2 linked regions of the Phragmitibacter flavus genome follow. The protein of the gene in region 1 interacts with the protein of each later gene in a pairwise test. Links are inferred from orthologs where the notes say so. Each region holds a gene or a part of one and is shown in the gene's direction. Other genes may lie near its edges.

Region 1 (12,406 bases):
GTTGCGCCACGCGATGAGCATGCTGTTGTCGGGGGTAGGTGATAGGGCGGCTTTGGCGGGGCTGAGCAAGCATGAGAACCGGTCGGTGAGGATGGGCGCAGTGCTGGCGTTGAGGCGTTTGCTGGCACCGGAGTTACGTGAATTTTTGGCGGATGAGGATGATTTGGTGGTGACGGAAACGGCGCGGGCAATTTATGATGCGAATGTGGTGGAGGCATTGCCTGCTTTGGCTGCTGTGCTTGCAAATGAGAAAACGGTCGGGGCCGGACAGGCGTTGACTTTGCGGGCGGTGAATGCGGCGATGCGGGTAGGCGATGCCAAGGTGTTGTCGGAATGGGCATCGAATGCGAAGGCTCCTGAGGCGTCTCGTCGGGAGGCGTTGTTTTTGCTGGCGCATTGGGCGGAACCTTCGCCTTTTGAGCGGGTGGTGGGATTTCATCGGCCTTTGGAAAAACGCGATGTGGCACCGGCGCTGGCAGCATTGAGTCCACATTTGTTGGAGCTGTTGGGAACAACGGGCAAGGTGGCGGACGAGGCATTGCGGGCGGCGTTGGCTTTGCGAGCCAAGTTGCCGGGGAGTTTGCTGGTGAGTTTGCTGAAGGATGGGAAGCGTGATGCTTCGACACGTTCGGAGGCGTTGCGGCTGTTGGCGCAGGAGAAGGATGCGGCGCTGGGCGAAGGGTTGGAGATATCGGCGGCGGCGGGGTCACCTGCGGAGCTGCGCATTGCGGCGGCCATTCTTCTTGCGGAGACGGATGCGGACAAAGCCGTGAAGGTGTTGGGTGAGGTGGTGAAGTCGGGCAAGACGGCGCAGCAGCAGCAGGCGGTTGCGGCATTGGCGGCGATGAAGGACGACCGAGCGCAGATGGCGGTGGTGGGGCTGATGGACGAGTTGCTGGCGGGCAGGTTGCCTTCAACGTTGAAGCTGGATGTGCTGACGGCAGCGGAGACGGTTCCGGCAGCGAAGGAGAAGCTGACGGCGTGGCAGGCGAGATTGCCGGCGGACAACATGTTTGCGGCTTTTGATGTGAGTCTGGATGGGGGGGACCCGGTGCGTGGAAAGGATTTGTTTGCGAATCACACGGCGGCTCAGTGCATGCGCTGTCACAAGGTGAGTGGTGGCGGTGGATTGGCAGGGCCAGAATTGAGCAAGATTGCGGGCCGCTTGCCGAAGGAGAAGTTGCTGGAAAGCGTGATCAATCCGAGCGCGGTCATTGCTCCTGGTTATGGGATCGCGTCGGTGACGTTGAAGGATGGTTCGTCGCTGGCAGGGATTTTGAAGGCGGAGGATGCGCAGTCGGTGACGATTTTGGATGGGGAAGGGAAAGAGGTGAAGGTGCAGTTGGCGGACATCGCATCGCGCACACCGGCGATTTCCTCGATGCCACCGATGTTCGCGTTGCTGACGAAACAGGAGATCCGGGATTTGGTGGCGTATCTGGCGACGTTGAAATAAGTCGGAAGTCGGAAGTCAAAAATTTCGGGAGCGGGTCTGGGGCGAAGTGCAACTTCGCGGTCCGCTGGCTTGTGGGCTTGTGTGGTGGCATTGGGTTTGCTTGAATGATGGTGATGCCACTGCAAATCCTCCAACATTCGCTGGCCCAGGTTTGGGTGGCGGAACTTCGTGATGTGAAAACGGAGACGGCGCGGTTTCGAAGTCTTTGCAATCGGCTGACGGCGGTGCTGTTTTTGGAGGCGACGCGGGATCTGATGCTTAGGTCTTGTGAGGTGCAGACTCCGCTGGAGGATTGCGAGGGAGCGGTGTTGGGAAGTGGGGTGGTGATTATTCCGGTATTGCGGGCGGGACTGGGGATGGTGCCACCGATTTTGGAGTTGATGCCGGAGGCGCAGGTTGGTCATCTGGGAGTGGAGCGGGATCATGTGACGGCGCTGCCGAGGTGTTATTATTCGAACATTCCGGAGATCACGGATCAAACGGTGATCATTGTTGATCCGATGCTGGCGACTGGAGGAAGTTTATTGCATGCGATTGGTGAGGCGCGGGCGGTGGGGGCCCGGGATCTGCGGGTGTTGAGCATCATTGCGGCACCGGAAGGGGTGGCGATGATTGAAGAGAAGGAGCCGAGGGTGATGATTTATACGGCGGTGCTGGATCGGTGTTTGAATGAGCAGAAGTATATTTTGCCGGGGATTGGGGACTTCGGGGACCGGTTGATGGGGACGTAGGTCAGAGTTTTAATCTAATTGACAGTGTTCTTGTGTGCATCATCCTGGGGTGAAATGAAAAAGATCACCTTCAGAGTCGAGGAGTCTTTGATCGAGCAGGGGCGGGCTGTTGCTCGCGAACGCAGGATGACGCTCAATCAGATGTTCCGTGAATGGCTGGCGGGGTTGTCAGAACCAAAGGAGCAGAATCAGAGGACGGCGGATCTGATGAAGAAAGTGGATTAGGTCGATTCTGGAGGGCGGTTTTCTCGAGACGAGATGAATGATCGCGGGTTCTTCGAGCGGGCTGTCAGAAATCCTTTTCGGGGGTGAGGGTTGCGCGGGGGGAATAGCTGTTTTATGTGAGTTGGACGATGGCAGATTCGTTCGTTCACCTTCATTTACATACGGAATACTCGATGCTCGATGGGGCGGTGAGGATTCCGGATTTGATGGCGCGGGTGAAGCAGTTGGGGATGCCGGCGGTGGCAATGACGGATCATGGCAACCTGTTCGGGGCCATTGAGTTCTATCAGGCAGCGCACAAGGCGGGGGTGAAGCCGATCATTGGCTGTGAGGCTTATCTGGCGCCGGGATCGATGGCCGACAAGAAGGATGTGGCGGGGCGCAAGCGCAGTTCGCATCTGACGTTGCTGGCGGCGACGAACGAGGGGTATGCGAATTTGGTGAAGCTGGTGACGAAGGCGCACCTGGATGGGATGTATTCGAAGCCGAGGGTGGACAAGGACGCGCTGAGGGAGCATGCGAAGGGGTTGATTTGTTTGAGCGGGTGTTTGGTGGGGGAGATCAATGAGTTCATTTTGTCGGATCGGGAGGACGAGGCACGCAAGAGCGTCGAGGAGTTCATCGACATTTTTGGGCGCGAGAATTTTTATCTGGAGATCCACAACCATGGGATGGATCAGCAACGGCGCATCATGGAGACGCTGGCGAGGTTTTCGAAGGAGTTTGGGCTGAAGCTGGTGGCGGCGAATGATGTGCATTTTTTGAACAAGGCGGATCATGAGGCGCATGATGTGATGATCTGCATCGGCACGGGCGCGAACGTGCATGACGAGAAGCGGCTGCACTATTCAGAGGAGGTGTATTTCAAGACGGCGGAGCAGATGCGGCAGTTGTTTGCGGAGTTTCCAGAGGCGTGTGATGCGACTTTGGAGATTGCGGAGAAGTGCAATGTGACGATGAAGCTGGATGCGGCGAGCATTGAGAAGTATCCGCAGTTCACTCCGCCGGATGGATCGGAGCGTGGGGAGTATTTGCGGAAGATGTGCATCGCCGGGATGGAGCAGCGGTATGGCAAGGAGCGGGCGCATGAGGATGCGTTGCTGACGGAGCGATTGGAGTATGAGCTGGGGGTCATCAACCAGATGAACTTCACGTCGTATTTCTTGATCGTTTGGGATTTTATCAAGTGGGCTCGGGATCATGGCATTCCAGTGGGGCCGGGACGTGGTTCGGCGGCGGGATCGCTGGTGGCTTATGCGTTGGGGATCACGGATCTTTGTCCGATCCGTTTTGGGTTGATCTTTGAACGGTTCTTGAACCCTGAGCGGGTGTCGCCACCGGATGTGGACATTGACTTTTGCCAGACACGCAGGCCGGAGGTGATTGAGTATGTGCGGCAGCATTATGGCGAGCGGTCGGTGAGCCACATCATCACCTTTGGAACGATGGGCGCGAAGAGTGTGGTGCGCGATGTTGGCCGGGTGTTGGGGTGGAGTTATGGCGATGCGGATCGCTTGGCAAAGATGATTCCGGCGGATTTGAAGATGACGCTGGCGAAAGCCCGGGAGCAGAATCCTGAGCTGAAGGTGTATCTGGAGACAGACGCGAATGCGCAGCAGTTGTGGCAGTATGCGACGTTTCTTGAAGGGTTGTCACGGAACGCAGGGATCCATGCAGCGGGGATTGTGATTGGGGATCAGCCGCTGGACAATTTTATTCCATTAACTCGTGGAAGTGAAGATGAGGTGGTGGCGCAGTTTGCGATGGGTCCGCTAACGGATGTGGGCATGTTGAAGATGGACTTCCTGGGGTTGAAGACCTTGACGGTGATCAAGGATGCGGTGGATTTTGTGAGGTTGAGAAATCCGGGCTTTGATCTGGATGCGGTGCCGCTGGATGATGCGGCGACTTATGAGCTTCTGAAGAAGGGCGAGACGATCGCGGTGTTCCAAATGGAATCTGGCGGGATGTCGAACACGTGTCGGCAACTGGAGCCGGACCGCATTGAGGAGATCATTGCGTTGCTGGCGTTGTATCGTCCGGGCCCGATGGATCTGATTCCGTCATTCATTGCGCGTAAGAAGGGGACGGAGAAGGTGGAGTATCTGCATCCGTTGCTGGAGGATGTCAGCAAGGAAACTTACGGGATTCTGATTTATCAGGAACAGGTGCAGAAGGCGGCCAACTTGCTGGCGGGATTCACGCTGGGGGCGGCGGATTTGTTGCGTCGTGCGATGGGTAAGAAGAAGCTGGAGGAGATGATCAAACAGCGGGAGTTGTTTGTGAAGGGGTGTGAGGAGACCAATCAGATTCCGACCAAGAAGGCGAATGATATCTTCGACTTGTTGGAGAAGTTTGCGGGTTATGGATTTAACAAGTCGCACTCGGCGGCTTATGGGATTGTGACTTATCGGACGGCTTATCTCAAAGCGAACTATCCGGTCGAGTTCATGGCGGCGGTGTTGTCGTATGAGGTCAACAGCACGGATAAGATTGCGGGGTTTGTCAGTGAGTGTCAGCGGATGGGGATTCAGATTTTGCCGCCGGACGTGAACAAGAGTGCCTTGAAGTTTGCACCGGAGTGTGTGGAGGGAAGTGAGGAGCCGAATGCGATTCGTTATGGATTGTCGGCGGTGAAGAATGTGGGCGAGGCGGCGATGACGTCGGCGATTGTGGAACGGGAGTTGCATGGACCGTTCAAGGACGTGGAGGATTTTGCTTCGCGGGTGGATTCGCGGCAGTTGAACAAGCGGTTGATGGAGGCTCTCATTAAAGTGGGAGCGCTTGATTTCTCAGGCGAGCATCGCGCGGCGATATTTGATCGGATTGACGGCGTGTTGCAGATGGCGGCGAGCCGGCAGAAGGAGAAAAAGTCGGGGGTGATGAGTTTGTTTGGGGATGATGAGATGGTGACGACGAAGGCACCGGTATCGCATCAGAGCACGGTCAAGGCGTGGAGCAAAGAAGAGGTGATGGCGTTTGAAAAGGAGTTGTTGGGTTTCTATGTCTCTGGGCATCCGTTGGACAACTTCCGGCATGTGTTTGAGAGCAAGAAGGTGACGGCGCTGGCGGATTTGCAGGATCAGAAGGAGGAGAAAGTGACGGTGCATTGTGCCGGTTTCATCCAGAAGCTGGAGATCAAGTTTACCAAGAAGGACAACCGGGCTTTTGCGACGTTTGTGATGGAGGATTTTACCGGCACGGCCGAGGTGGTGATGTGGAATGAGGCGTATGAAAAGTGTCGGGAATTTGTGGTGGACGGGGCGACGATTGGGGTGCGGGCGAGGTCGGAGCGTGATGATCGGACGGAGATGGTGCGGTTAACGGCGCAGGATGTGAAGCCATTGAAGCCGGGCAAGTCGAAGGTGGAGGGGGCTGGAGGCAATGGCTTTGGAAGGGCAAAGGGCGGGGTGAGGAAGTTTTACAAACCGGTGGTGTTGCTGCTCGATGCGGCGAAGCACGGGGTGGGGGATTTGGAGACGATTGAGCGGTTGTTGAAGGAAAATCCCGGTGAGGTGCCGGTAAAATTGTGTGTGGTCACGGCGTCAGGGGAGCGGGCGATGCTGGCGCTGCCAGGGGATTATGGCGTTTCGAATGAGGCCGTGGCGGGCGAGGCGCTGCGGAGTTGGGTGTTTGTGGGGGCGTGAGGTCCCATTTGTTCATGACCGACGATACGTCGGTGATCCGATGGGGAGAGAGCAATGATTGCCGACGACACTTCGGCACTCCATGGACTGAGCGCCGGAACGTCGCGGTCAGGCGGCACCGAGCATGTAGGCTGGTTCGGCTTCGGCTTCGGCTTGAGCCCGGGTGCGGGCGGTAGAGACGGAGGGACTTTTTTGGAGAACGGTGAAGCTCGAGCCGTTGAAAATCTCTGTCAGATCAAAGTCGGGGATCCATTGCTGGATGATGGATTTTTCATCAGGGCGGTTGCTGTCGTCGAGGATAATTAGACCGCCGGGGGTGAGATTGTTAAAGATGCAGGAGGCACCACCGCGCACTTTGGGTTTGGTGTTTTTGGGTGGTCCGTCGACCAGGATGAGGTCGTAGGAAGAGTGGCTCCAAAGACCAGTGGAATAGAATGAGTTTGAGTTGTGATCGAGGGGGCAATGATAGAGGGTCACTTGCGGAAGATCCTGGAGCTTGAGTTTGTGCTTGAGGTAGTAAGGCTCCTGATGCTCAAGAGAGGTGATCAGGGCTTGAGGGAAGGTTTCGGCAAACACGCGGGTGCTGCGGCCGGGGCCAAATTCGAGGATGCGGTCTGGGGCGATTTGTTGAGGGAGGATGTTACGAATGTATCGCTCGAGGGACCGGGAAATGCGCCAGAACATGATGGATGATAAATGACGTGATGATTTTACAGATACCTGCCTCCTGGCAGAGAACAAAGCGGTGAGATACAGCAGGGCATGAACGGCGCGATGGAAATTAACGCGGGGGCTGGTGAACTTTTTGTCACCTGACTGGAGGCGGTTTTGCGGCCAATGCTGAGGGTGTCCATATCTGAATCCGTTGTCCCCTCGCTCAAAGGTGAGATTGTCTATTTTTACGCCTGTGACATGGCTTATGAGTTGCGCAGGCCGGAGCTGAATGTGTTGCTGGGCAAACCTTTGGTGCCCCATCAGATTGGACCTTCTAAGCGGAGCCCAAGACAGCAACTTTTGTATGTGCCGAGAATTGCGCGGCTGGATCCAGTAATGATCCCGCTGGGGGAAGGGCTGGCGGAGTGTCAGCGAACGGTGAAGGTTTTGCCGATTGGTGCGGTGAGCATCACGCTACGGTTTCCATTTGAGGTGGCGGGGCTGGAGGAGTTGGTGGGGCTGCATCATTCGATGCTGGCGAAAGGGGTGCTGCATGATCAGGCGAAGGAACTGGCGGAGAAGCTGAGGGTGGAACTGGCGCCGATTTCCGTGCGGCCGGTGGCGAAGTTGCAGGAAGGGGAGGATTACACGGTGTTTTGTGTGGAGACGCCGAAGGTCAGGGAGGGGGACGCGCCGTTTAAGGGGGAGACGTGGTTGCAGGAGCATCGGAGAACGATTGCCGCATTGGTGACCCTGGAGCCGGAGAGCGCGAGGCTCTCACAGCAGGAATCGATGGAGTCGACCAGCCAGCATCTTTCCTATTATGACAGCGATCTTCTGGTAGCGGACTGGGATGCGGCGCTGGTGGTGGACAGGGCGGCGGATTTTGAGGAGACGTTGTATGTGCTGGAGGTGGCGAACTTTCAGCTTGAGGAGTTGATCGCGTATGACCGGTTGCTGGATGGGGCATTGGAAAGATCGTATGCGGATCTGTTGAAGCCGGCCAAGTTTTTCAGGAAGAAAGGGTTGCTGCCACATTTGCGCGAGGTGCGGATTGATCTGGCGAGGTTTAGTGACGAGCTGTCAAACATCACCAAGTTTTTTGGCGACTGGCATCTGGCCAGGATTTATGAGACAGTGGCGCGCCGGTTTCACCTGGCGGACTGGAACCGGACATTGGATGACAAGTTGAAGACGCTTGATGATCTTTACGAGATGTTGAAGCAGGAACAGAACCATCGCCTGATGGTGGTTTTGGAGGGGTCGATTGTGGCGATGTTCTTGCTCGATATTGTGATGTTGTTCGCGGGTTTGTCGAAGTGATGGAAACGTATGTCTGATGATTCGTCTCCCATCTTCCGCCGTGCTCGACCACAGGTGCCTGGTTCAGCGCCGGGGATTCATTTGGATGAATTGAAGGCGATGCCGAGTGGTCCGGGCAAGGTGGTGGTGACGTGCATGGATTATGACGCGCTGCATTGTCAGACGACGGTGGTGGGGGAGATGGATGAGTTTTTGAATCATCACCGACCGGAGTGGGTGAAGGTGCGGTGGATCAATGTGGCGGGGGTGACGGACATGGGGGTGATTCATGCGCTGGCCGCGAAGTATCAGCTTCATCCACTGGCGATTGAAGACATGCTGCAAGGGGGATGCCGGTCAAAGGTGGAGACTTATCCGGGCGACGAGTCGCATCATGCGAGGACGTTCATCGTGGCGAGGAAGATTCACATGGCGGACGGGACGCTGCATTGTGAGCAGATTTTTTTCTTTGTTGGGGAGCATACCTTGCTGACGTTTCAGGAGAGTCACCAGGGGGTTTGGGATCCGGTGAGGGAGCGTGTTTGCAAGGAGGGATCGCGCTTAAGAGGGCGTGATTTGGGGTATCTGGTTTATGCGTTGCTCGATGCGATCGTGGATCACTGTTTTCCGGTTTTGGAGCATTACAGTGACTTGCTTCAGGATTTGGAGATCGAGGTGCTGGATCATCATGAGCCGGCGCTGATCAAACGGATTCATCATGCGAAACGGGAAATGATGTTGTTGAGGCGCGAGTTCCGACCGATGCGTGAGGTGATTCATCAATTGCAGCATGGGGATCACGCGAATTTAACGGCGGATACGGCGGTGTTCATGCGGGATCTTTATGACCACAGTTTGCAGGTGATCGAGATGCTGGAGACTTATCGAGACATTGCGTCGAGTCTGACGGAGACTTACATGAACGCGAATAGTCAGCGGATGAACTCCATCATGAAGGTGCTGACGGTGATCGCGACGATTTTTATGCCACTTTCATTTATCGCAGGGGTGTTTGGGATGAACTTTGCGCGGATGCCGGAGTTGCAGGCGGGATGGGCCTATCCGTTTGGTTTTTGGGGGATTTGTGCGGGGGTGGCGGTGGGGATGGTGTGGATGTTTCGGTGGAAAAGGTGGTTGTGATGGGGGGCTTGTGTAAGTATCCTAAAGTTATGTCCGACGACACGTCGGACCTCCATGGTTTAAGACCGACGACACGTCGGTGGTCCCAGTGGGGGTTAGTGCCCGAGGTAGGCTTCTTTGACTTGGGGGTCTTCGCGGAGTTTTTGGGACTCGTTTTCTAAGAGGATTTTGCCGGTTTCCAAGACGTAGCCGTAGTGGGAGATGGCGAGGGCAAGGTTGGCGTTTTGTTCGACGAGAAGGATGGTGAGGCCGCGCTCTTTGTTGATGGCGACGATCTGGTCGAAGATGGCGCGGACGAGGATGGGGGCGATGCCAAGGGAGGGTTCGTCGAGCATGAGGAAGCGGGGCTTACTCATGAGGGCGCGGGCGATGGCGAGCATCTGTTGTTCGCCTCCAGAGAGGGTTCCCGCAGCCTGGTTGATGCGTTCTTTGAGGCGGGGGAAGACCTGAAAGGAATAGTCGAGATCGGCGGCAATTCCGTCTTTATCGCGGCGTAAGTAAGCGCCCATCTGGAGATTTTCTTTGACGGTGAGGTTGGCGAAAACCATGCGACCTTCAGGGACGTGGCACAGGCCTTTGGAGACGATCTGGTGGGGTGGCTCGTTGGTGATGTTTTGGCCGTCGTAGGTGACGGTGCCCCCGCGCACCTTGGCTAGGCCGGAGATGGCACGGAGGGTGGTCGACTTACCGGCTCCATTGGCTCCGATGAGGGTGACGATGCTTTTGGCGGGAACCTTCAGGCTGATGCCGTGGAGGGTCTTGATAGAGCCGTAGGCGACTTGGAGATTGTTGATCTCAAGCATCGATGGGAGTTTGTTTGGTGTTTTCGGTGCCGAGATACGCTGCGATGACTTTGGGGTCGCGCTGGACTTCGGTGGGGGTGCCTTCGGCGATTTTAATGCCGTATTCGAGGACGGCGATGCGCTGGCAGATACCCATGACGACTTTCATGTCGTGCTCGACGAGCATGATGGAAATTTTGAAGCGGTCTTTGATGAATCGGATGAGGGTCATGAGCTCTTCCTTTTCGGTGGGGTTCATGCCGGCGGCGGGTTCGTCGAGGAGGAGGAGTTTGGGTTTGGTGGCGAGGGCGCGGACGATTTCGAGTCGGCGTTGGTCGCCGTAGGGCAGGGATTTGGCGGGTTCGTCTTTGAGGGGGCCGAGGTCGAAGATGTCGAGGAGTTCGCAGACCTGGAAGCGGATGTCGGACTCGCGTTGTTGGAAACCTTTGCCGCGCCAGAGGGCGTCGCGGATGCCGTGGTCGCGGTGGACCTGGGTGGCGACGCGGACGTTGTCGGCGACGCTCATGGAGCCGAACAGGCGAATGTTTTGAAAAGTGCGGGCGATGCCGAGTTTGGTGAGGTGATGGGGGCGCAGGCTGGCGATGGATTTGCCTTGGAATTCGATGTGGCCGGAGGTGGGTTGGTAGACGCCGGTGATGAGGTTGAAGGCGGTGGTTTTGCCGGCACCGTTGGGGCCGATGAGGCCGTAGAGCTGGTTTTCTTCGAGGGTGAGGTTGAGTTCGGAGACGGCGGTGAGGCCGCCGAATTTGATGGTGGCGTTTTTGACTTGGAGGAGCGGAGAGCTCATGCTTTGGCTCCTTTCTTTTTGCCGCTGAGGGTGAAGAGACCCTGTGGACGGAGGAGCATGAGGCCGATGATGAGCAGGGCGTAGATGATCATGCGGTAGTCGGAGAACTGGCGCAGGAATTCGGGAAGGAGGGTGAGCAGGATGGCGGCGAGCACGACGCCTGCGGTGCGTCCCATGCCGCCGAGGACGACCATGACAACGATGTCGACCGACTTGAAGAAGTCGAAGCCGGTGGGCGCGAGGAATTGTTTGTGGTGGGCGTAGAGCCCTCCGGCGATGCCGGCGAAGAAAGCTCCGGCGACGAAGGCGGTGACTTTGTAGCGGACGGGATTGATGCCCATGGAACTGGCGGCGACCTCGTCATCGTTGACGGCGATGAAACCGCGTCCGTAGGTGGAGTTGACGAGGGAGGCGATGACGTAGATGGTGATGCCGACGAGGACGAAGGTCCAGCCGAAGGTGGTGAATTTGGGGATGCCTTTGAGGCCGGAGGCGGCACCGACGGATTCCATGTTTTGGACGATGACGCGGATGATTTCGCCGAAGCCGAGGGTGACGATGGCGAGGTAGTCGCCGCGGAGTCGGAGGGAGGGGACGCCTACGATGAGGCCGGCGAGGGCGGCGAGGAGTCCGCCAAGAATGAGGGCGGCGACGAAGATGAGGGGCTGGAGTTCGGGAGGGGTGAGGGGGACGACGACGAGGGAGAATTTGGCGGCGGCGTAACCTCCAACAGCCATGAATCCGGCATGGCCGAGGCTGAACTGACCGGTGTGGCCGTTGACGAGGTTGAGGCTGGTGGCGAGGATGATGGCGATGCCGCAGTCGATGGCGATGCCAAGGTAATAGCGGTTGAACTGGTCGGAGAACAGCGAGATTCCGACAGCAATGGCGATGCTGATGAACAACCAGCGTTTGGCTCCTTGGTGGTTCATACTTTCTCGACGGTGGCTTTGCCGAGGATCCCGGCGGGTTTGAAGAGGAGGATGAGAATCAAGATGGCGAAGGCGATGCCGTCGCGATAGTTGGAAAGTCCGGGAGTGCCGCCGGCGAAGGTTTCGAGGAGGCCGATGATGAGTCCGCCGATGGCCGCGCCGGGAAGGTTGCCGATGCCTCCGAGGACGGCGGCGACGAAGGCGCGGATGCCGGGTTGCATGCCCATGAGGGGTTCGATGCCGGGGGCGCGCATGGCATAGAGGATGCCGGCGATGGCGGCGAGGGCGGAGCCGAGGGCGAAGGTGAAGGAGATGATGCGGCTGATGTTGATGCCCATGAGTGAGGCGGCCTGCTGGTTGAAGGAGACGGCGCGCATGGCGGTGCCGATGCGGGTGCGCTGGACGATGAACCAGAGGGCGAAAAGGAGCAGGATGGTGGTGACGACGACGACGATGTCGTTGCTGCTGATGATGATGTTGCCGAGTTTGAAGTCGGCGGCGGGCATCAATGGCGGGAAGGCGCGGGTGGCGGCACCGAACACGGCTTCATGCTGGCAAGTGAACTCGATGAAGAGGGAAACGCCGATGGCGGTGATGAGGACGGTGAGACGCGGTCGGTTGCGCAGGGGGCGGTAGGCGAGCAGTTCGATGACGATGCCGATGATGGCGCAGATGGCGGCGGAGAGCGCCATGATGACGATGGCACCGGTGAAGGAGGGAAGGGGAATG
Region 2 (11,193 bases), on another replicon or contig:
GAGAGTTGAGGGACATGACGCGGAAGTTTTGGGTGAGCGCGATTTTAACGTTTCCGGTTTTTGTGGTGGCGATGGCGCATTTGATTCCGTCGATGGCGCATGGTTGGGTGGACGGGACAGTATCGCGCTGGATGCAGGCGGTTTTGTCGGCGCCGGTAGTGGTTTGGGCGGGGGCACCGTTTTTCAGGCGTGGGTGGAGGTCATTGGTGTCGCGGCATTTTAACATGTGGACATTGATCAGTTTGGGCGTGGGAGCGGCTTTTGGATTTAGTTGGGTGGCGTTGTTGTGGCCTCAGGTGTTTCCTGTTCTGGGTGACAACGGGCATGGCGGTGCGCCGGTCTATTTTGAAGCGGCGGCAGTGATCGTGGTGCTGGTGCTGCTGGGTCAAGTGTTGGAGTTGCGGGCAAGGGCGAAAACGGGAAGTGCGATTCGTGCGTTGCTGGATCTGGCTCCTGCGCGGGCGCTGTTGGTGAAGGATGGTGGCGATAAGGAGGTGGCGCTGGAAGTGGTTAAGGTGGGCGACTTGTTGCGGGTAAGACCGGGGGAGAAGGTGCCGGTGGATGGGGTGGTCGTTGAGGGGAGGTCGGCGGTGGATGAGTCGATGATCACGGGAGAACCGGTGCCTGTGGAGAAGGTGAAGGACGATGCGGTGGTGGGAGGCACGGTGAATGGAACGGGCGGATTGGTGATCCGTGCCGAGAAGGTGGGGGATGACACGATGTTGTCGCGCATTGTGCAGATGGTGGGCGAGGCGCAACGGAGCAGGGCTCCGATTCAAGGGTTGGCGGACCAGGTGGCGGGCTATTTTGTGCCGGCGGTGCTGGGGGTTGCGGTAGTGACTTTTGTTTTGTGGTGGTGGTTGGGACCGGAGCCGGCGTTGGTGCATGGATTGATCAATGCGGTGGCGGTGTTGATCATTGCGTGTCCATGCGCGTTGGGATTGGCGACGCCAATGTCGATCATGGTGGCGGTGGGGCGTGGGGCGCGGGCGGGGGTGCTGGTGAAGGATGCGGGGGCGTTGGAGGGATTGGAGAAGGTGGATACTTTGGTGGTGGACAAAACGGGGACGCTGACCGAAGGGCGGCCGAAGTTGATGGAGGTATTGGTGACGGGGGACTGGCAGCGAGATGATCTATTGAAGTTGGTGGCGAGTCTGGAACGGGGCAGTGAACATCCCTTGGCGGCGGCGATGGTGAAAGGGGCGGAGGAGAAGGGAGTGGTGCTGGAGAAGGCGGACGATTTTGACTCGATCACAGGCGGCGGGGTGGTGGGCAAGGTGGGTGGTCGGGAGGTCCTGGTGGGCAAGATGGAGTTGATGAAGGATCGCCAAGTCATGGGATGGGGTGAGATGTTGCCTCAGGTGGAGAAGCTGCAGGCAAAGGGGCAGACGGTGGTGTTTGCGGCGGTTGATGGCGTGGCGGCGGGTGCGGTGGCGGTGGAGGATCCGATCAAGGAATCGGCGAAAGCGGCGATTGATGAATTGCATGCGATGGGGTTGAAGATTCACATGCTGACCGGAGATCATGCGGCAACGGCGGGGGTAGTGGCGAAGGCCTTGGGGATTGATTCGGTGGAGGCGGGGGCGACACCGGATTCGAAGATGGAGCGGGTGAAGGCGTTGCGGGCGGAGGGTCGCGTGGTGGCGATGGCGGGCGATGGGATCAATGATGCGCCGGCGTTGGCGGCGGCAAACGTGGGTTTGGCGATGGGCAGCGGGACGGATGTGGCGATGCAGAGCGCAGGGGTGACTTTGGTGAAGGGGGACTTGCGCGGACTGGTGCGTGCGGTCCATTTGAGTCGGGCGACGATGCGGAACATCCGGCAGAATTTGTGGTTCGCATTTTTGTATAACGCGCTGGGGATTCCGGTGGCGGCGGGTTTGTTGTATCCGGTGTTTGGATGGGTGTTGAGCCCGATGATTGCAGGGGCGGCGATGAGTTTGAGTTCGGTGTCGGTGATTGGCAATGCGCTGAGGTTGCGGAAAGTGGAGCTGTGATTCAGGGAAAACGGATTGAAAGGCCCGGGACGGACCTTCTACTTTGTGATTGAGTGTGTGAAATGGTTCCGTTAGAAAGGGATATGCTTTCTCGTCGTTCTGCTTTGCGTTGGATGGCCGCTCCGGCGGTTTTGTCGGCGGTGTCTTCAGCCCGTGGGGTGGAGACATTGGTAAAACATGGAAAGATCAAGCAGTCGATTGTTCACTGGTGTTTTGCGAAGGGGGCGAAGTGGAAGATTGAGGACACCATCAAGGCAGCGAAGGAGCTGGGTTGTGTGAGTGTGGAGGGGGTGGGTCCGGAGCACTGGGATCTGTTGAAGGAGAACGGGTTAAAGTGTGCCTATACCGGGGCGCATGGATTTGTGAAGGGGATGAACAATCCAGCCTTTTGGGATGAAAATTTGCAGAAGATGCATGAGCGGATCGACCAGTGTGCGGCTTATGGGAATCCGAATGTGCTGAGTTTTACCGGGTTTGCCGACACGACGAAGGAGGGCGGCAGCGTGGTGGATTTGGCGACGGGGAAGAAAAATTGCATCGAGGCGTATAAAAAGGTGATCGGGTATGCGGAGAAGAAAGGGGTGACGGTCATCATGGAGCATCTGAATTCACGGGTGGATGAGGAGATGAAGGGGCATCCAGGCTATCAGGGGGATGATGTGGATTATTGTTCGGAAATTGTGCGGGCGGTGGATTCGCCGAACATGAAACTGCTTTTTGATTTTTATCATGTGCAGATCATGCACGGGGATTTGGTGAGGCGGGTGGAGTCCTGCAAGGATGTCATTGGTCACATTCACACGGCGGGAAATCCGGGTCGTTGTGAGATAGGATCGGATCAGGAGATGAATTATCCGCCGTTAATGAGGAAGTTGCTGGAGATTGGTTACACCGGGTATGTGGGGCATGAGTTCATTCCAACCAAGGACCCGATGGTGGGATTGCGTGAGGCGGTCAGTCTTTGTGATGTGGCGTGAGGTTAAGTGAATTTAGTTTTATCTTTATAGTTTTTATGAAATACGATGTCTTGTGCAGTGTTGTTCTGGCGGTTGGTTTGATGGCTTCGCCTTCTTTGGTTGAAGCGCAGAGTTATAAAGTGGAACCGGCGTTTCCTAACTTGGTGTTGGAGCGGCCCGTGTCACTGGTGGTGGCACCGGACGGCAGCGGGCGTCAGTTTTTGGTGCAGCAGCGTGGCAAGATTCTTATTTTGCCGAAGGATGAGGCGGGCTCGGAGGCGAAGGTGTTTTTGGATTTCACAGATCGCAAAATGGAGGCGAAGGACGGGTTGTTTGAAGAGGGGTTGCTGGGGCTGGCGTTTCATCCCAAGTTTAAAGAAAATGGGAAGTTTTATGTTTATTACTCGCAGCAGGATTTGAAGCGCAGTGTGATCAGTGAGCTGCAGGTTTCGAAGGAGGATGCTGACAAGGTGGATGCTTCGAGTGAGCGTATCTTGATGGAGATTCCTCAGCCGTTTTGGAATCATAACTCAGGCAATTTGACGTTTGGTCCGGATGGCTATTTGTATATTGGATCGGGCGATGGCGGGAAGCGCGATGACATCACCCGCGCGGCGCAGAATGCGTTTTCATTGCTGGGCAAGGTGTTGAGAATTGATGTGAACGGCAAACAAGGGAGCCGGCAGTATGCGATTCCGAAAGACAATCCGTATGCAGGTCAGGTGGGGGCACGTGAAGAGGTGTTCGCTTTGGGGATTCGCAATCCTTGGGGGATGAGTTTTGATGAGGCGGGGAACTTGTGGGTGGCGGATGTGGGACAGGATATCTGGGAGGAAATCAACATTGTGGAAAAGGGTGGCAATTATGGCTGGAGTTTCCGTGAGGGGGCGAGGCCGTTTGCCTTGCGGACGGATGCGCCGCCGCAGGGGGCGCAGTTTATTGATCCCATTCATGAGTATTCGCATGCGGAAGGGATCAGCATCACGGGTGGATTTGTTTATCGGGGCAAAAAGCTGTCGAAGCTGGTGGGGAGCTATGTGTATGGAGACTGGGGCAGTGGACGGATTTGGGCGTTAAAATATGATGTGGCAGCGAAAAAGAAGGTGGGAAATGAAAAACTATTTGAGTCGGAACTGGATGCGAAGGGCAAAGGACGGGTGCAGCCGACAGCGTTTTGTGAGGATGTGAATGGCGAACTGCTGATTTTGGATTGGAACGGGAAGTTGTTCAGGCTGGTGGAGTAGCGAAGTGGTGTGGACTTGGGTAGATGGGCGGTCTGGAGACCGCCACTCCTTGTCTTGATTTTTTGGTGGAGTGTGGGATGGGCGACGGCCATGCCTTCCACTGCTGCACGTCTTGAGGTTTTTACGGAGTCCGTCATTCGCGGAATGACGCGACTGGCGAATCAACATGGCGCGATCAATTTGTCGCAGGGATTTCCGGATTTTGATCCGCCTGAGGAGTTGCTGGCGGCTTTGGAGAGGGCGACGCGTGGGCCATTTCATCAGTATGCAGTGACCTGGGGGGCGCCGAGGTTTCGGGAGGCGCTGGCGGCAAAGATTCGACGGTTCAGCGGATTGCCGATTGATGCAGATCAGCATCTGGTGGTGACCTGCGGGAGCACCGAAGCGATGATGGTGGCGATGATGACGGCGTGCAATCCGGGCGACAAGGTGGTGGTTTTTTCGCCGTTCTATGAGAACTACGCGGCGGATGCGATTTTGTCGGGAGCCGAGCCGATCTTTGTGCCGTTGAGGCCGCCGCTTTTTGGGTTTGATGAGGCGGAATTAAGGGCGGCTTTCGCGCAGAAGCCGAAGGCGATCATTGTGTGCAATCCGTCGAATCCGACAGGAAAGGTGTTCACGCGCGAGGAGTTGTTGTTCATCCTAAGTTTGGCGGAAGAGCATGATGCGTTTGTGATCACTGATGAGCCTTATGAGCACATCGTTTATGAGGGGCACGAGCATGTGCATGCGGCGGCTTTGCCGGGGGCTTTTGAGCGGACGATTGTTTGCAATTCATTGTCGAAGACTTATTCGATCACGGGCTGGCGGTTGGGGTATGTGCAGGCGGCTCCGAAGGTGATTGCGCAGGCCCGCAAGGTGCATGACTTTCTAACGGTAGGGGCGGCGGCACCTTTGCAAGAGGCGGCGGTGGCAGGTCTGGAGTTGCCGGATAGTTATTATGTCGGACTGCGGGATTTGTATGCGCGGAAGAAGGAGGTTTTTGTTGAGGGATTGCGGTCGACGGGGTTGCCGTTCACGGATCCGCAGGGGGCCTATTATGTGATGGTGGACATTTCGGCGCTGGGATTTGCAGATGACGTGGAGGCATCGAACTGGCTGGTGAAAGAGGTGGGGGTGGCAGGGGTGCCGGGATCGAGTTTTTTCCGGGAGCCGGTGAAGCATTTGATCCGCTTTCATTTTGCGAAGAAAGAGGAGACGTTGAGAGCGGCTTGTGAGAGGTTGGCGCGAGTGAGGGAGTTGAGGTGACGTATCAGGGCAGGATATAGCGTCCCGAGTTGCGGGATTTACTGCGGCGACGGGCGGCAATGATAAGCAGGCAAAGACAGGGCACGGTGGCGGGGGAGGTTGCCATCAGGAGATTTGCTAACATGGGGAACATTTCTATGTAGATTGAGCGGTCACGCCAAGGGAACATGCGGTAGGCTTGGATGCTTGAAACGGTGGCCTCGAAGAAGTTGAGACTTCTCAACTGGATGTCGGAGACTTGTATCCAGTCGGCATAATGATCGGGTCTCAGTTCCAAGGCTTTGGTGTAGGCCATCTGACTGAGGGGATATTGTTTTAAATGGTGATGGATGGCCCCGACAAAGCTCCAGTTGTCTGCGCCGACTTGTTCAGGGGTGAGCACGGAGGCGATGGCTTCGACCCGTTCGATCGACTGACGCAGTTGCTCTGAAGGCCAAGCATGCTTGTTCTTGAGGGCTTGATAAAGATAGAGCTCAAGGATGGTATATTGGACGGAGGCAACGCTGGCTGCGTTGAAGTTCATGGGGGCAGCTATGGATACGAGAGTTTCCAGGTTACCGATGGCCAGATCGGGCTCGCCCAGGGCGTCGATGGTGTAGGCGAGGTTGATGTCCCAGCGAAGTGGACGGAAGGGTGATTGGACAGCTTTTTCGAGCTGGGTGCGGATGCTTTGTAATTGGTGGCGAGGGGCGCTTTCAAGTCCGGTTTCTGAGGTCTCCCAAAAGAGGAGCGAGCCGGTCAGACCTGCAAAATTGGGGTTCGTTTCGGCAAAAGACGGGTCGGACTTTCGGACCTTGTTGAGGTAGGTATCGATCTGGCTTTTCCATTCGGGATAGGCTGAGAGGGAGGAGTAGCTGGTTGCCTCCTTAGCCCAGGCGTAGTGTTTTCTTTCGTGGTCGGTGGCAAACTCTGCGGCCTCTGCATAGAGTTGCGTGATGCGGGCCAAGGTTTGTTTGACCGGTTCGATTTCCGTGAAGGTGTGGATGGCCTTTTCCTTTAGATCTGCCGACATGCGAAGCAGCATGAACATGATGTTTCTGTCCTGGGATGTGAGTGGTTGAGTTTGGGTGGAGAGGTATTGGCGAAAGAGGTCGATGCCTTCGTCGGGTTTGTTAACTTTGCCGAGGGTGATGCAGAGGTTGACGACGAGAGAGCTGTCTTCGGGGCTAAGTTTCAGGGCGTCGCGATAGGCCTGTTCTGCTTCTTCAAGACGGTTGGCTTCGAAGAGGGAGCTTGCGTAGAGAGGAAGGACGGTTTTACGCAATTTTTGGTTGTGTTTGATGGCCGCTGCAAACGCCTGGTTGGCTTCTTCGTATTGATCGAGCTGGTAGTGGGCGAATCCGATGTAAAATTGGGCCAATTCAAAGATGAATCCTTCGGTGTGCTTGAGGGCGCAGGATTTCGATAGGATGAGGAGGTCGTTCCATTTTTCGGCGAGAAGCAATCGTTGGCCGTCGCGGACCAGGCTAAAAAAGGCACTAAGTCCTTCGGTGCTGGCGTTTTCCTTTTGGAACTGGGGGTTGAAGAAGGTCTCGGTGAGGAGGTTGACGCGGTTTTGTATTTCTGTTGCAGAGAGGTTTTCATTGTTGAGGGCGGCAATCTCAAGACCGTATTGGTTAGATTCCGCAACGATGATGGCACCTTTTGACCGAGGGTAGTATTCCGATGCGGGTGGGATCTGGGCGGCGTAGGTTTTAGCCTTTTTGATGTTGCCGAGAATGCTGTGGTAGTGGGTGGCGAGAAACCATGGGTAGGCGTTGGTGGACTTGTCGGTGGACTTGATGGCGGACTCGATGAGCGGCCAGGTGGAGAGGATATCGGGGTCTTCGGCGACGGTGTGGTTGGGGTTCAGTTGCTTGTTAAGAGTGGCTTTGAGGAGGATGGTTTCGACGGTTTCCAGCGGGTGGCTGGCCAGTTGAACGGCTTTTTCCAAGGTGCCTTGTGCTTGATCGAATTGATCCAAGGATAAGTGCAGATGAAATTTGGTGACGAGGGTGCCAAAGTTGGGCGTTTCGATGCGCATGATCTCGTCGAGGAGGGTCAGGCTTTCTTGATGGTGGAGGTTGGAGTAATTTCGATTGTAGTCGGGAGTTAACTCGCTGAGGAGCCGTTCACGGATTCGGGGATGGTCTGGGTTTTTGGCGAATGCTTCGCGGAGAAGGGCGAGTTGTTGAGGTTTTCCGGTCGTGCCTTTCTGGCCATAGACATGGTCGAGGTTGAGCCAGGCATCAATGTGATGGGGTTCCAGTTCGACGGCGCGGCGCAGCACGGTTTCGGCCTCAGTGAGTTCGCCGAGTTCACTGCGGGCGCTGCCGAGATTGCTGAGGGAGGATGCGAGGAAGTCTTGGTATTGCTTGGTGGTTTCGATGAGTTCGACGGCGCGGAGGGCGGAGCGCTCGGACTGTTGCATGAGAGAAGTGGCCTGAGGGCCGACCGTGTGTTCTTTGGAAAGTTGGAATGCGGCATACCCGTGGAGGAACCAGGCTCTGGCATTGCGGGGGGCAAGGTGGATGAGGTCGTCGGCGGCTTTTTTGAGTCCATCGAAGTCATGGAGTTGGTCAAGCGTTTCAAAGTTGTCGAAGGCGGCCTGCACAGGTGGCGGAAGGTCGGGTTGATTTTGGGCGGGGTTGTGGTTGGCTGGCGTCGGGAAAGGGGTTGGGGATGGGGGGACGAGGTTTGGGGACGGAGGAGGCAGCGGGTAGACCGGCCCCATTTTCAGTTCGCCGAGACCTGGGCGGTCGATGGGGATTGCGAGCGCGGCTTGTTTGAGTTCGAATTGATGGAGTTTGACGAGGACAAAACCGAGGATGGCCACGATCACCAGGGTCATCAGGATGGTGACAGTCGATTTGCTGGAGAGGGTGCGGGAGTTTGTCAGCAGGGTTTGCTGGCCGCGGTGGAGATCGGTTAGCTGTGTTTTGATTTCTCCGATGAGGGAGGCAAGATTTTGTCGGCATTTGTCCGGCAAATTGGGGTCTTGAATGAGGCGGAGCAGTGCTTCCTGGTTGGAGGCGATGATCGCTGCGGCGTCGAAGGTGGCGGCGGTTTGAATTTCGCTGGCCCTGGCAACCAAGTGATTTAGGGAGAGGGCGAGGTCAGGCTCTTTTTCGAGCAGGCATTGGAGTGGTTGAAAGGCTTCGCGGGGAGCGGTTTTGGTTTCGATGAGCTGTTTGATCTCATCGAGGGTTGTCAGGCTGAGGGCGGCGATGTTTGCCTGGGTCCGCTGATGGGACAGCATTTTGTCGAGACTGTCCTTGATAGAGCCGAGCTCTCTGCCCTGGCTGACATCAAGATAGAGGTCGGCGATGGCGATGCCTGCGGCACCAAGGGCGGCGACGAGGCTGAGTCCTCCTGTGGCGGGGGCGGCGACGGTGCCGACGACGAGGGCGGGACTGACTTCGTTGAAGATCTTAACGCAGTTGGCGGCAAATTTTCCGAAGGCTGTCGCTGAGCCGAGGTTGAGCAGGTTGGACACGGGGGCGAAAGGGGTTTTGCTTGGTGTAGGCTAACGGAATGTGGTGATTTTGTCGATCAAAAAATTGTTGTCTGGTGTGTGGAAATGGAGACGGAGCGGGGAAGCGGTATTTTTTGTTGGGACGGAGGAGCGGTTCGATTATGGTGGATGATTGATGAGCGCAGACTTTTCTATACTTGATCCGGAGACCTTGGCGGCGCAGGCGTTGGGGTTTGTGGACGTGGGGACGGGGGGGATCGTGCCGCCGGTTTTTCCTTCAACGACTTATGTGCGGGATGAGGCTTATGAGTTGGTGAGCGGTCGGTTGTATTCGCGGGCGGACAATCCCAATTATGATCTGGTGGAAGAGGTGGTGGCGCGGTTGGAAGCAGGGGCGGATGCGGCGGTGTTTGCTTCAGGCAATGCAGCGGGGGCGGCGATTTTTCAGGCGTTGAGGCCGGGGGACCGGGTGTTGATTCCGGCGGTGATGTATTGGGCGTTGAGGGGATGGATCATGAACTGGGCGGTGCCTTGGGGATTGAAGGTGGAGGAGGTGGACATGACGGATCTGGAGGCGGTGAGGATTGCTTTGGCCAATGAAAAGACGGCGCTGGTTTGGATTGAGACGCCGGCGAATCCGAGTTTGGAAGTGACAGATATTGCCGCGGTAGTGGAGTTAGCACGTGAGGTGGGAGCGCGGGTGGCGGTGGATTCAACGTTTGCAACGCCAGTGCACACGCAACCGTTGGTGCTGGGGGCGGATTTGGTGATGCATTCGGCGACGAAGTATTTGAATGGTCACTCGGATGTGGTGGCGGGGATTGTGGTGACGCGGGAGAAGGATGCGTTTTGGGATGGGCTGAAGAAGGGCCGGTTTCAGGCCGGACATGTGCTGGGCCCGTTTGAGGCGTGGCTGTTGTTGAGGGGATTGCGCACGTTGTTTGTGCGGGTGCGGGCGCAGAGTGCGGCGGCGATGCGGATTGCGGAGAGGTTTGAGGGGGACTTGCGCGTGGAGAAGGTGTTGTATCCAGGGTTGCCGGGGTTTTTAGGGCATGAGGTGGCGCGAAAGCAGATGAAGGAGGGGTTTGGGGGGATGATGTCGATTTGTGTGAACGGCGATGCGCTGAAGGTGGCGGGTCGGTTGCAGCTATTCAAACGGGCGACTTCGCTGGGCGGAGTGGAGAGTTTGGTGGAGCACCGCGCGACGGTGGAGGGGGCGGAGTCTTCGGTGGCGAAGAATCTGTTGAGACTCTCGGTGGGGATTGAGTCGGTGGAGGATTTGATCGCGGATTTGGATCAGGCGCTGGGCCGGTGAACAACGGACAGGCTGTAAGCCTATGTTACGACTGCCGCCCGAGGACGGCGGCGCTCCCGGCTGTGTTACAAAGGCCAGAACAAGGGGATGCAGATCGAGCCGAGGACCCACATGATGAGGTCGAGGGGGATGCCGGCGCGGCAGAAGTCGGAAAATCGATAACCGCCGGGGCCGAAGACGAGCATGTGGGTTTGGTAGCCGGCGGGGATGGCGAAGCCGATGCTGGCCCCGGCCATGACGGCGATGATGAAAGGTTCCCAGTTGCATCCGAGGTCGCCGGCAAGGCCGAAGGCGAGAGGGGTGACGAGGGCGGCGACGGCGGTGTTGCTGAGAACTTCGGTAAGGATGATGGAGAGCAGCAGCAGGGCGGAGAGGATGAGGCGCGGGTCCCAGTCGCCGATGACGGACATCATGCCGTGGACGATGGTGGTGGCGGCTCCGGTGGTGTCCATGGCGATGCCGAGCGCGAGGGTGCCGAGGATCATGGTGATCACGTTCCAGTCGATGGAACGATAGGCTTCGTCGGTTTTGAGGCAGCCGGTGGCGGTGACGAGGAGGGCGGCGGACATGGCGACCCATTCGAAGGGGATAAAGTTGCCGAAGCATCCGAGCACGATGACCATGAGGAGGGCGAGCATGGCGATCCAGGCGCGGCTGCGGCGGTAGGTCTGGGCTTTGGGCTGGGTGAGGTTGATGAGGTCGCGTTCTTCGAAGAGCTGGCGCATGCGTTCGGCTGAGCCTTCGAGGAGGAGGGTGTCGCCAATTTCCAGTTTTTCGTCTTCGAAGTTTTCGCGCAGGTTCACGCCCTGGCGGTGGACGGCGAGGATGATGACGCCGTATTGCTGGCGGAGGTTTTGTTCGGTGAGGCTGTGCCCGACGAGTTTGGACTGGCGCCCAAGCATGCCTTCCATGAGGAGGGCCTGTTCGGTTTGGACGTAGCTGAGACCCATTTCGGCTTTGGAGGCCATTTCGATGCCTT

What was found.
Region 2: the proteins of dnaE (region 1) and FEM03_RS11495 interact in binary tests that used the Escherichia coli proteins (3 or more experiments, as listed by UniProt). The link is inferred for Phragmitibacter flavus from one-to-one orthologs.

The regions. Positions count from the first base shown.
Region 1 is NZ_VAUV01000010.1:211,548-223,953, reverse strand. What follows is about bases 2,169-6,259. They hold dnaE (DNA polymerase III subunit alpha), read left to right. Parts: upstream 2,169-2,540; coding sequence 2,541-6,059; downstream 6,060-6,259. Other genes in these bases: FEM03_RS15165 (class I SAM-dependent methyltransferase), read right to left, coding at 6,168-6,259; FEM03_RS24480 (hypothetical protein), read left to right, coding at 2,242-2,412; upp (uracil phosphoribosyltransferase), read left to right, coding at 2,169-2,187. In the rest of the region: FEM03_RS15180 (DUF7133 domain-containing protein), read left to right, coding at 1-1,456; more of upp, read left to right, coding at 1,570-2,168; more of FEM03_RS15165, read right to left, coding at 6,260-6,743; FEM03_RS15160 (hypothetical protein), read left to right, coding at 6,897-8,036; magnesium/cobalt transporter CorA, read left to right, coding at 8,046-9,155; FEM03_RS15150 (ABC transporter ATP-binding protein), read right to left, coding at 9,251-9,958; FEM03_RS15145 (ABC transporter ATP-binding protein), read right to left, coding at 9,951-10,745; FEM03_RS15140 (branched-chain amino acid ABC transporter permease), read right to left, coding at 10,742-11,677; FEM03_RS15135 (branched-chain amino acid ABC transporter permease), read right to left, coding at 11,674-12,406. UniProt on the Escherichia coli protein: DNA polymerase III is a complex, multichain enzyme responsible for most of the replicative synthesis in bacteria. This DNA polymerase also exhibits 3' to 5' exonuclease activity. The alpha chain is the DNA polymerase catalytic subunit.
Region 2 is NZ_VAUV01000008.1:9,479-20,671, reverse strand. What follows is about bases 3,489-6,366. They hold FEM03_RS11495 (pyridoxal phosphate-dependent aminotransferase), read left to right. Parts: upstream 3,489-4,287; coding sequence 4,288-5,445; downstream 5,446-6,366. Other genes in these bases: FEM03_RS11490 (tetratricopeptide repeat protein), read right to left, coding at 5,450-6,366; FEM03_RS11500 (PQQ-dependent sugar dehydrogenase), read left to right, coding at 3,489-4,197. Also shown: FEM03_RS11510 (copper-transporting P-type ATPase), read left to right, coding at 1-1,997; FEM03_RS11505 (TIM barrel protein), read left to right, coding at 2,081-2,974; more of FEM03_RS11500, read left to right, coding at 3,010-3,488; more of FEM03_RS11490, read right to left, coding at 6,367-8,920; FEM03_RS11485 (trans-sulfuration enzyme family protein), read left to right, coding at 9,075-10,214; FEM03_RS11480 (SLC13 family permease), read right to left, coding at 10,280-11,193. UniProt on the Escherichia coli protein: Shows aminotransferase activity with methionine and histidine as substrates, and to a lesser extent also with phenylalanine.